3 regions of the Aliirhizobium cellulosilyticum genome follow, and region 2 is predicted to be linked to each of the others. Evidence: riboswitches for the same ligand, from Rfam matches in the RefSeq annotation. Region 2 holds a riboswitch; each other region holds the start of a gene.

Region 1 (3,271 bases), on a different contig from region 2:
TCAACCCGGCATTCGGCCTTTCAGAAGGCCGGTACACATTCTTCCTCAGGCCGGACCAGTCGATGCAACTGATTGCCGTGGAAGACATCGGGAAATTCGTCGCCGCGATCTTTGCCGATGGCATACGGTTCAGCGGACGGACGATTAAGATCGCGAGCGATACGGTTACAGGGCGCCAGCTGGGGGAAATCTTCAGCGAAGCCGCCGGTCGTCCGGTCATCTATTCCCGCTTTGCCGATGAAGTCCTTGCCGCCAATAGCGATCTTGGTCAGCTTGCGGCGATCCTGGATAACGGCCCGCTGGCGGATCACGTGGACCTTGCTGCGATGCGCGAGATCAATCCCGAGATCATTTCCTTTCGGGCCTGGCTTGCGACCCAAAGACACCAAGCCTTCGACGCCTTAATCGGGAGTGATCGTACGTCCCACTCAGCGTAAAAACAGGCTCCTCCGCAAACTGACGGCACATTGCGGAGGAGCGCTCAGTATCACGCCACCGCGTAAAGCGTGCTGTCCTTGCCCTGCAGGCGATCGATCATGAAGTTCGAATACCACTCAACGAACTGCATCACACCACCTTCATGCGCCTCGGAATAAGGGCCGGGTTCATAGGCGGGAGAGCGGATGCCGAAGGCGTTTTCCTCGACGATCTGCCTGTCCTGGTCGTTGGTCATGTTCCAGACATGGGTCAGCTGCTCGACATCGTAATCGACGCCTTCCACCGCATCCTTGTGGACCAGCCATGTGGTGGTGACCGCCGTCTCTTCCGGCCCGATGGGGATGACTCGGAAAGAGATCGCGTGGTCGACCAGCATATGGTTCCAGGTGGTCGGGTAATGGAACAGAAGCATCGTGCCGATATGGGAAATCGTCACGTCGTCGGAGAGCGACCGTTGAACTGCGGGACGGCCGTTCATCGTGTAGCTTTCGGCATCCTCGATCAGCGGCATGCGCGCCACGCGGAACTGGCCGTCCGGCGACATGTTGAACGTGCTCGGCAGGCCGGCCGCTTCACAGCGGCTCCAGTGTTCGGAAATGAACGGATCGTCGCCGGCGCCCTGCACACCGGTCGCAGTCGGCGCTTCCGGGTAGGTGCGGCAGAGTTCCGGATGGTTACCGGCGCAGTGATAACACTCGCGATTGTTTTCCCAGACGAGCTTCCAGTTGCCCTTTTCGATGATCGTGTTCTGGGCAGCAACCTTCGTTTCGGGCAGGCGATGCGGCGCCATGTAAGGCTCGACCGTTGCGCGAACCGGAGCAAAATCCGGGGCTTCCTTTGCGAGGCAGATAAAGATGTAGCCAGCAACCACCTGGCAGTGGACGGGTTTCAATCCAAACTGCTTCTTGTCGAAATTCTCGCCCATATGACGGGCCGACATCAGCGAGCCGTCATGCTGGTAGGTCCACTGGTGATAGGGACAGACGAGGCGGGTCGCAGAACCCGTTTCCTTGGTGCAGACGCGGTGGCCGCGATGGCGGCAGGTATTGTGATAGGCGCGGATATCGCCCTCGCGCGTGCGGATGACGAGAACCGGATAGTCGCCAACCTGCAGGGTAAAATACATGCCCGCCTTGTTGATCTGGCAATCGTGGCCGGCAAACAGCCAGTCGCGATACCAGATCATCTCGAGATCGAGCTTGTAATAATCGGGATCGATATAAAAGGGCTGTTCCAGGCTGAAACCTTCGCGGCGGTTCTTCAGCTGCCGCAGAACCTGATTGTGAATGTCCATATGCTTCCTCGCAATACAAGCAAGCTTCAGGGCATGGACAAGCCGGCAACAATCAATGCAGCCAATTCCCGTCCCGTGCGCCCTCCGCGACCGGTGTCATCAAGCTCAGGCTGGTTTCCGGGCTGAGGAGTTGTCCCAAAAGGACTGCATGGCACCTTCCCGGTCGGCCGTTCGGCTCTGTCCCAGTGGCCGGGGTCGCCCCCTACCATGCCTTCAACTCCACCACCGTTGCGGGGGCAGCGCCGGATAGATCTCTGCGACCCGCCGGCTTCCCAATTCTCCGCCTCCCCTAGCGAGGCGGCACCTTGAGCTTTGTCATATTTAAGCGGGACGCCGGCCTGTCGCATAGACGACATTGCGACATCGGCCACTGCATTGGCGACGATCGCGCAATAGCATCCGATTGCGGGAGAAACCGACTGTTAAGGTCTTGCTAATAGTGTTCTTGAAAATTCATTGGGAAGAGCCGCCACCATGCCAGGACAGCTCCGTTATTACGAAGTCAACAGGCCCAGGCCCTTGATGATGCCGCCAAGCAGCGGCAATGCCCATACGGAATTCCTGCGAACCGGCAGAATTCCACGCTCCCGCCCTGTCTGGGTTCCCGACGAACGTCGCTATCTCACCCATGACGAAGTGGCTGAAAAGACAGGCAAGAAGCTCGAAACGGCCGGCGAAACCACGCATAAGCGGCTGAACAGCTTTCACCGGTCTATCCACCTGCCGAAGATCATCTTTCACCGCACGTTGGAGGGTAGCCCGCATCTGGGCTATTGCCATGTGACCGCAGCACGTACCTTCTTTTCGCAGGATGCGATGGTCAGCTGGTCATTCTACATCGCCAACTTCTCTTCCGAGATCGGCGGCGACGAGGTGTTTTTCGCCCGAATCAATCCACGGAATTCCCGCATGTATTTCGCCGTCGCGGTGGAAGGCGAAGCAGGCGAACAGGCGCGGATCGACCGGACATGGCGCAAGAACGGGCTTCTGTTCCAGACCAACAGCCCGCGCGATGCGATGCGCAACGTTCTGATGCTCGGCGCGCCCAGTGCCGCAGTGCGCGAAATCATCAAAAGGCTTTAAAGCACGGGCACTCCGCTGTATTGACAGCGGCATGACAGCCGAAATCATAAACATCACCCATGAGCCCCAGCGCGCCATCAGCGAGGCAAGCCGCGTGCTCAATGACGGTTTTCCCGTCGCCATTCCGACCGAAACGGTCTACGGCCTTGCCGCGGATGCGACGCGCGCCGATGCGATCTCGCACATCTACGAGACCAAGGGGCGTCCGCAGTTCAATCCGCTCATCTGCCATGTCTGCGATATCGAGATGGCCGAGCGGTACGCGGTGTTCGATCCGGCGTCGAGAAAGTTGGCCGAAACCTTCTGGCCCGGTCCGCTGACCATTGTCCTGCCGCTCAGGAAAGACAGCACCATCCATCCGCTGGCAACCGCGGGGCTGGAAACGGTCGGGCTTCGCTGCCCGGAAGGTTTTGCCAACGACCTGATCCGCGATTTCGGCCGGCCGCTTGCGGCACC
Region 2 (3,271 bases):
TGTTCGCCGGTCGACCATGCGCCCTTGATGAACTGCACGATACCGACACGACGGTTGTTGCCGAGCATGCGTAGCGCAAGCCCGAAGGCCGCCGTCGACTTGCCCTTGCCGGGACCGGTATGGACGATGAGAAGACCCTTTTCCAGGGTCTTCTCGGCGACTTCTGCATCCTGAACCGCCTTGCGGTTCGCCATCTTGGCGCGATGACGCTCCTCGGCGGTTTCATCGATATTTTTCAACGCGCTGCAAGCTCCCTTTCGGTTACCGGAGAAACTTGTTCTCCGCTGCGGAACTTCTGCCTTAGCACAGCAGCGGCAACACCGAGAACCGCCCAGAAGATCAGATTTGTGGCATAAACGGCGTTGACGAACCGGCCATGGAGTTCAACAGGCACCGCCGTTTCATGGCTTGGCGGAAGCGGCGCGCCAACCAGATGCGGCGCAACGAGAAGCACGATCGCCAGAGCCGCCAGCAAGGCGGAACGGGTATAGGCAAGAAGACCGAGGCCGGCAGCGGTGCAGATAGCGGTCGAGACCCACCAGAGCTGACGCGGACCGAGTTCGGCGGCAGGCATGCCCGGAAGTTCCGGTGGCAGGCCGAGACCCGGCGCAAGGCTGACGGTGAGGAAGCCGGCAATGCCGAACATCAAACCACCTCGCCAGCCGCCAAAGCCGCCGAGCGCTTCGGCAAGTGCGATCGCGACGAGCGCAAAACCGATGGCGGCGAGCACATCGGCCGAAGCGGTATAGATGAAACGCTCGAAACCATCGGCAGGCGCCCAGGCTTCTTCGTCATAATGGTGATCGGCGGCAGCTGGTTGGGCCGCACCGATGGCAGGCGCTGCGTCATGCGAATGGCTGTGTCCGGCCTCTTCGCCGCCGGCATTTTCAAAAGTTTCCGCCTGCAGGATCAGCGGCACGGTGGAAAAACTCTGCATCACGGTCATCAGCAGGCCGGACAATAACCCGGCGACCACCGCCGCGAGGACGATGTTACGAAACAACGACATTTTGAAATTCCTCTTAGTGGCAGGGGAAGGCCAGCGAATGGCGCGTATCGTGAGCGGCGTTATGTACGACTTCCAGATGCGAGAAGCCGACGAAACCGACCATGAACAGGCCAAGAAGGGCCGACATGCTAAGAGGAATGATTTTTGATGCGGAAACGCTGGCTGCGGCTGCAGCAGAATTCGTAACCATGGACTTCGTCTTTCTGCCCTCCACCCGAGGGCTGTTACCATTGCCGAATGTCTCTGGCAGGTCTCCTGGCTCGCGGATCGGGCGCCTTCACCCGCCTTCCCAGTTCAATCCGTAAAGGGATTGCTCCAGTGGCTTGACGACCGGATGGCCGTTTTGGGCAAAGGCTTTCCGCTTACAGTTGCGGGGGCAGCCGCGGGTTTGACGAAAGATCGTCGCACCGCATTCCCTTGAGTAACCCTTCCGGGCACCAAAGACAGATCCACTATAGTCAATTCGGTTCTATCGGCAATCGCCTTTGCGACATTGACAGTTTGACCGCGGAACGCTTACTTGAGCGCCACGACGGTCCTTTGCCGGCAACGGCAGGGGCTAAGAGAGAATGCGGTGCGGACCGATAAAACGGTCCAATGCCGCGGCTGCCCCCGCAACTGTGTGCGGCGAGCCATCACGCCAGAGACGCCACTGGAGAGGTCCGGCCATGGACCCTTCTGGGAAGGCAGGCGGATGGTGACGACCCGCGAGCCAGGAGACCTGCCGTTTGAAAATCATGCTTTTCCGGGCGGGGTGCTCCGGCAAAGGCTTCAATCATCGCTGCAGGATGGCTTGGCTTTCCTGTTCCGCACCCCGACTTGAGTAACCCGGCGGTAGTGCGGCCTGATGACAGATGATGCGCGAAAAGACGAAACCGGAACGACCGTTGGCGGCAATGCCGGCAACGTCGACGTGACGATCTTCGTCTGCACCAATTGCCGCGAGGCGACGGACAGCGAGGCCCGCCCCGGTATCGACCTGATCGAAGCGCTGAAACTGGCAGCTAAGGGCAAGCCGCTTACCGTCAAGCCGGTCACCTGCCTTGCCAATTGCGATAAGAGCCCGAGTGCGGCCTTCAACCACCGTTCCGGCTGGTCCTATGTCTTTGGCCACCTCTCCACCGAAGATGCCGACGACATCGTCACCGGCGCGATGATGCTGGCCGAAGACGAGCGCGGTTTCCTGCCCCTTCGCGGCCGCCCGATGTGCCTTCGTGGAAAAGGCATGACGGCCCGTATCCCACCCTTTCATCACCACGAGGACATGCCTTCATGAGCGAAAACTTCGCCCCTAAGTTCGATAAGGTTCCCTGCACCGTCGTTACCGGCTTTCTCGGCGCCGGCAAGACCACGCTGATCCGCAACCTGATCGAAAAGCTGGACGGCAAGCGGCTGGCGATCATCGTCAACGAATTCGGCGATGTCGGCATCGATGGCGAGGTGCTGAAAGGCTGCGGCATCGAGAGCTGCCCGGACGACAACATCATCGAACTGGCCAATGGCTGTATCTGCTGCACGGTGGCAGACGATTTCGTGCCGGCGATCGACCAGATTCTCGCCCGCGAGCCGCGCGTTGACCATATCCTGATCGAGACTTCCGGTCTTGCTCTGCCGAAGCCGCTCGTACAGGCGTTTCAGTGGCCGGCCGTGAAGGCGCGTGTGACAGTAGATGCCGTGATTGCGGTCGTTGATGGTGTAGCACTGGCCGAAGGCCGCGTTGCCGATGACCACGATGCGCTCGAAGCCCAGCGCCAGACCGACAGCTCGATCGATCATGACGATCCGGTCGAAGAAGTGTTCGAGGACCAGGTCGCCTGTGCCGACATGATCGTGCTGACCAAGACCGACCTTCTCGATCAGGCTTCGCTTGCAGCCGCCAAGGGCCGAGTTCAGGCGCATCTGCCGCGTGCCGTGAGAATCGTACCAGCTGCAAATGGTGCGGTTGATCCCAGCGTTCTGATCGGCCTTGGCCTTGCCGTCGAGGACGATATCGAGAACCGCAAGACCCATCATGACGACGAACTCGACCACGACCACGACGATTTCGACAGTTTCGTTATCGATCTGGCCTCGGTAACCGACCCCGAAGCGCTGGCTGCCCGTATTTCGGCGACCGCGGAAGCGGAAAACGTGCTGCGCATAAAGGGCTTTGTCGACGTCGCGAACAAGCCGATGCGCCTGCAGGTTCAAGCGGTAGGATCGCGCGTGAACCACTATTTCGACCGCGCCTGGGCACCTGGCGAAAACCGCCAGAGCCGCCTC
Region 3 (3,271 bases), on a different contig from region 2:
ACGAGCAGCAATGTGCGTCGCTACGCTCAGGATCTGAGCGCGCTCAACGCGGATATCCGGCAACTCAGGATCGACATGCGCAGGCAAGGTTGCGACAGCGGCAGCATCGTGACGTTTGGAGCGCCTTCCGACGGCGATGATGAATGCGGTTACATGCAGGACACGCTGCAACGGCTGGAAGACGAGCGCGCGGCAATCACCGAGCAACGCAACAATACCCGCTCGCTACTGCAGCCATCGGAAGAGCGCGTTGCGATCTTGTCGGCGATCCGCTCCAACAATTGCACGCCCACTGACCTCGATACCCAGACGGAACTTGACGATAAAGAACGCCTGCGGATCCGGGGGCTGGCACTGCCAAGGCCGGGAGAGGAGACGCAGACTGGGCCAAAGGTGGACGATCCGAATTCCAGCATCACCCATCTCGGCAGCGCCTCACCTGCGCCAGCAAGAGAAGCACCCGTCCAGTTCCCGCCGGATCGTCCCTATGATCCCGGCAAAAAGATTCGCTCCGTCGGGCCGCAATTCTTCCCCGAAGAAGACATCGACCTCGCCAATCCGAAATCCAGCGGCCCCCAGCAGCTGCAGCCTTGATTATTTCTGACCCCAACCGTCCTGAAAGACGAGATCTTCCAGAGGCAGACGCTGGCGCCAGCCCTTTATCGCCAGTTCGGGTTCTCCATACAACTGATCGACATAACCGAGGCACAGCCAGGCTACGATCTCGACGCGGTCCGGAATGCCGAGGAGCGCTCGAACATCTTCATCATGAAAGATACTGACCCAGCCGACGCCGATCCCTTCCGCGCGGGCTGCGAGCCAGAGGTTCTGGATGGCACAGACGGTCGAATAGCTGTCCATGCGGCTGTTGTGTGTACGCCCCAGAACCACCGGACCGGCACGATCCGGATCGCTGGTGACGCAGATCGACAGCGGCGCCTTTCTGATGCCTTCGAGCTTAAGGCTCCTGTAGGTGCTGCGCTTCTCTTCCGGAAACATCGCCTCGGCTTCTTCATTGGCGCGCGAAAACGCCTCCCAAGCGGACTGGCGAACCGCCTCGTCACGGATGAGGATAAAGTTCCACGGCTGCATGAAACCAACCGACGGGGCGGCATGGGCGGCGTCCAGTAGTCTGCGCAGCACATCATCCGGGATCGTATTGGAGAGAAACTGATCGCGCACGTCGCGGCGCGTTTCGATGGCGCGATAAACGGCGGCACGCTCGTCATCGGTAAAAGCTTCGGCGGCCACCAGGCCATTGTTCAAATCATCAGGTCGCATCGTCTTTCCCCAACAACGCCTGCGGATTGCTGCCGCCGTCACGGCGTGGCGCAATCCACCCAACCTGCCCGCCGTCCGCGCGGATCGGTCCATCTCGTCAGGCCGGTCTTCTGACTGGGCTTCATCCGCTCATCGCCGCCTTCCCGGAGAAATCCAGTGGCATGAATAGGATAAGCGTCAGCCTCACAGCGTTGGGCACGTGCCGGAATTTCACCGGCTTCCCGATTCTCCCATCAAGGATGGGCACCTGACGGAGGCTCTTATGCTGACTGAACCCGGCCGAAGCAAGGCCGTTCACGCCGCAGGGAAATAACGCACATAGGTAAATTCATCACCATCCGGTGACCAGTTGGGCGAGTTCATCGTGCCCTGCCCGCCAAAAAGCTCGAATAGCGTTTCGACATTGCCCCCATCGGCATCCATAAGCCGGATGCGAACATTCTGATCACGCGGATGATCGAAGACTTCGGCGTCATAGGATACGAAAACGACCTTGTCACCTTTGGGTGACGGATGCGGAAACCAGTCGCCATAGTTACTGTCGGTGATGCGTTCGGCAGCGCCGCCGGTCGCCGGAACACGCCAGATCTGCATCAGCCCTGTGCGGCTGGAGTTGAAATAGATCCAACGACCGTCCGGCGAATAATCCGGCCCGTCATTGCGGCCCTCGCCGAAGGTCAGCCGGGTCTCGTTCTTTCCGTCGATGCCGATCGTATAGATATCGAAGACCTGATCACGGATACCGCAATAAGCGAACGTCTTTCCGTCCGGCGACCAGCCATGCCAGTAGGATGGCAGGCTTTCGGTGACGAGCTTCGGCGTGCCGCCCCTGGCCGGCAGAACATAGATCGCCGACTTACCGAACTCGACCTTGTCGGAGATCGCAATCAGCGCGCCGTCTGGCGAGATGCCATGGTCGTTGTTGCAGAGTGTCGCGAAGTCCGTATCGACCCGAATAGGACCGGAATCACCATCCGGAGACAAACGATAGATCAGACCATCGGCATTGAGCATCAGATAGTCACCGTCCGGCGACCAGTTCGGCGCTTCGAACAATTCCTCCGTCTGCCAGACAACTCGGTTCTGGCGGGTTCGAACATTGTAGATCTCGATGGAGCTTCGCAGTGCCAAGGGCGCCTCCCTCTCAACGATCCCGGAAACGGTTGGTGATCGGGTAACGGCGATCGCGGCCAAAATTCTTCTTGGTGATCTTCACGCCAGGAGCCGATTGACGCCGCTTGTATTCGGCGAGATAGAGCAGATGCTCGATGCGGTGGACGGTTGCGACGTCGTGGCCGCGGGCCACTATGTCTTCGGTGCCCATTTCCATTTCGACGAGGCATTCGAGGATATCGTCCAGCACCGGATAGGGCGGTAGCGAATCCTGGTCCTTCTGGTCTGGCCGAAGCTCGGCCGAAGGGGCCTTGGAAATGATGTTTTTCGGGATTACCTCGCCGGACGGGCCGAGAGCGCCTGCCGGCACATTTTCATTGCGCCATTCGGCCAGCGCATAGACCTGCATCTTGTAGAGGTCCTTGATCGGGTTGAAGCCGCCGTTCATGTCGCCATAAAGCGTCGCGTAGCCGACCGACATTTCCGACTTGTTGCCGGTCGTCACAACCATCGAGCCGAACTTGTTGGAGATCGCCATCAGGATAGTGCCGCGCGTACGGCTCTGCAGGTTCTCTTCGGTAATGCCCTGGTCGGTGCCTTCGAACATGTCGGACAACGATGCCAGGAACCCTTCGACCGGATCGGAAATCGGCACGATATCGTAGCGGCAGCCGAGCGCCTTCGCGCAGTCCGCGGCGTCCTTGAACGAGTCTTCGGACGTGTAGCGATAGGGCAGCATGATGGTGCGCACCCTCTCCTCGCCGAGCGCATCAACGGCGATCGCGGCGCAGACAGCCGAATCGATGCCACCGGAGAGGCCCAGCACGACCGACTTGAAACCGTTCTTGTTCACATAATCGCGGAAGCCGAGCAGGCA

The links. A riboswitch is a leader RNA that binds a small molecule or an ion and turns the genes downstream of it on or off. The one in region 2 is predicted to bind cobalamin.
Region 1: another riboswitch for cobalamin. It lies ahead of GGE33_RS10785 (aromatic ring-hydroxylating oxygenase subunit alpha); the one in region 2 lies ahead of GGE33_RS24825 (DUF1636 family protein).
Region 3: another riboswitch for cobalamin. It lies ahead of bluB (5,6-dimethylbenzimidazole synthase); the one in region 2 lies ahead of GGE33_RS24825 (DUF1636 family protein).

What each region holds. Positions count from the first base shown of each region.
Region 1 covers NZ_JACIGW010000002.1:388,871-392,141, forward strand. Annotated here, with positions in the region: gene GGE33_RS10780 (NmrA/HSCARG family protein) at 1-437, shown strand, start outside; gene GGE33_RS10785 (aromatic ring-hydroxylating oxygenase subunit alpha) at 488-1,732, opposite strand; cobalamin riboswitch at 1,824-2,056, opposite strand; gene GGE33_RS10790 (DUF6656 family protein) at 2,207-2,815, shown strand; gene GGE33_RS10795 (L-threonylcarbamoyladenylate synthase) at 2,847-3,271, shown strand, end outside.
Region 2 covers NZ_JACIGW010000010.1:27,926-31,196, forward strand. Annotated here, with positions in the region: gene cobO (cob(I)yrinic acid a,c-diamide adenosyltransferase) at 1-239, opposite strand, end outside; gene GGE33_RS24815 (CbtA family protein) at 236-1,009, opposite strand; gene GGE33_RS24820 (CbtB domain-containing protein) at 1,023-1,199, opposite strand; cobalamin riboswitch at 1,238-1,466, opposite strand; cobalamin riboswitch at 1,526-1,752, shown strand; gene GGE33_RS24825 (DUF1636 family protein) at 1,857-2,285, shown strand; gene cobW (cobalamin biosynthesis protein CobW) at 2,282-3,271, shown strand, end outside.
Region 3 covers NZ_JACIGW010000001.1:1,389,217-1,392,487, reverse strand. Annotated here, with positions in the region: gene GGE33_RS06560 (hypothetical protein) at 1-594, shown strand, start outside; gene bluB (5,6-dimethylbenzimidazole synthase) at 595-1,281, opposite strand; cobalamin riboswitch at 1,365-1,547, opposite strand; gene GGE33_RS06550 (TolB family protein) at 1,576-2,406, opposite strand; gene GGE33_RS06545 (NAD+ synthase) at 2,426-3,271, opposite strand, start outside.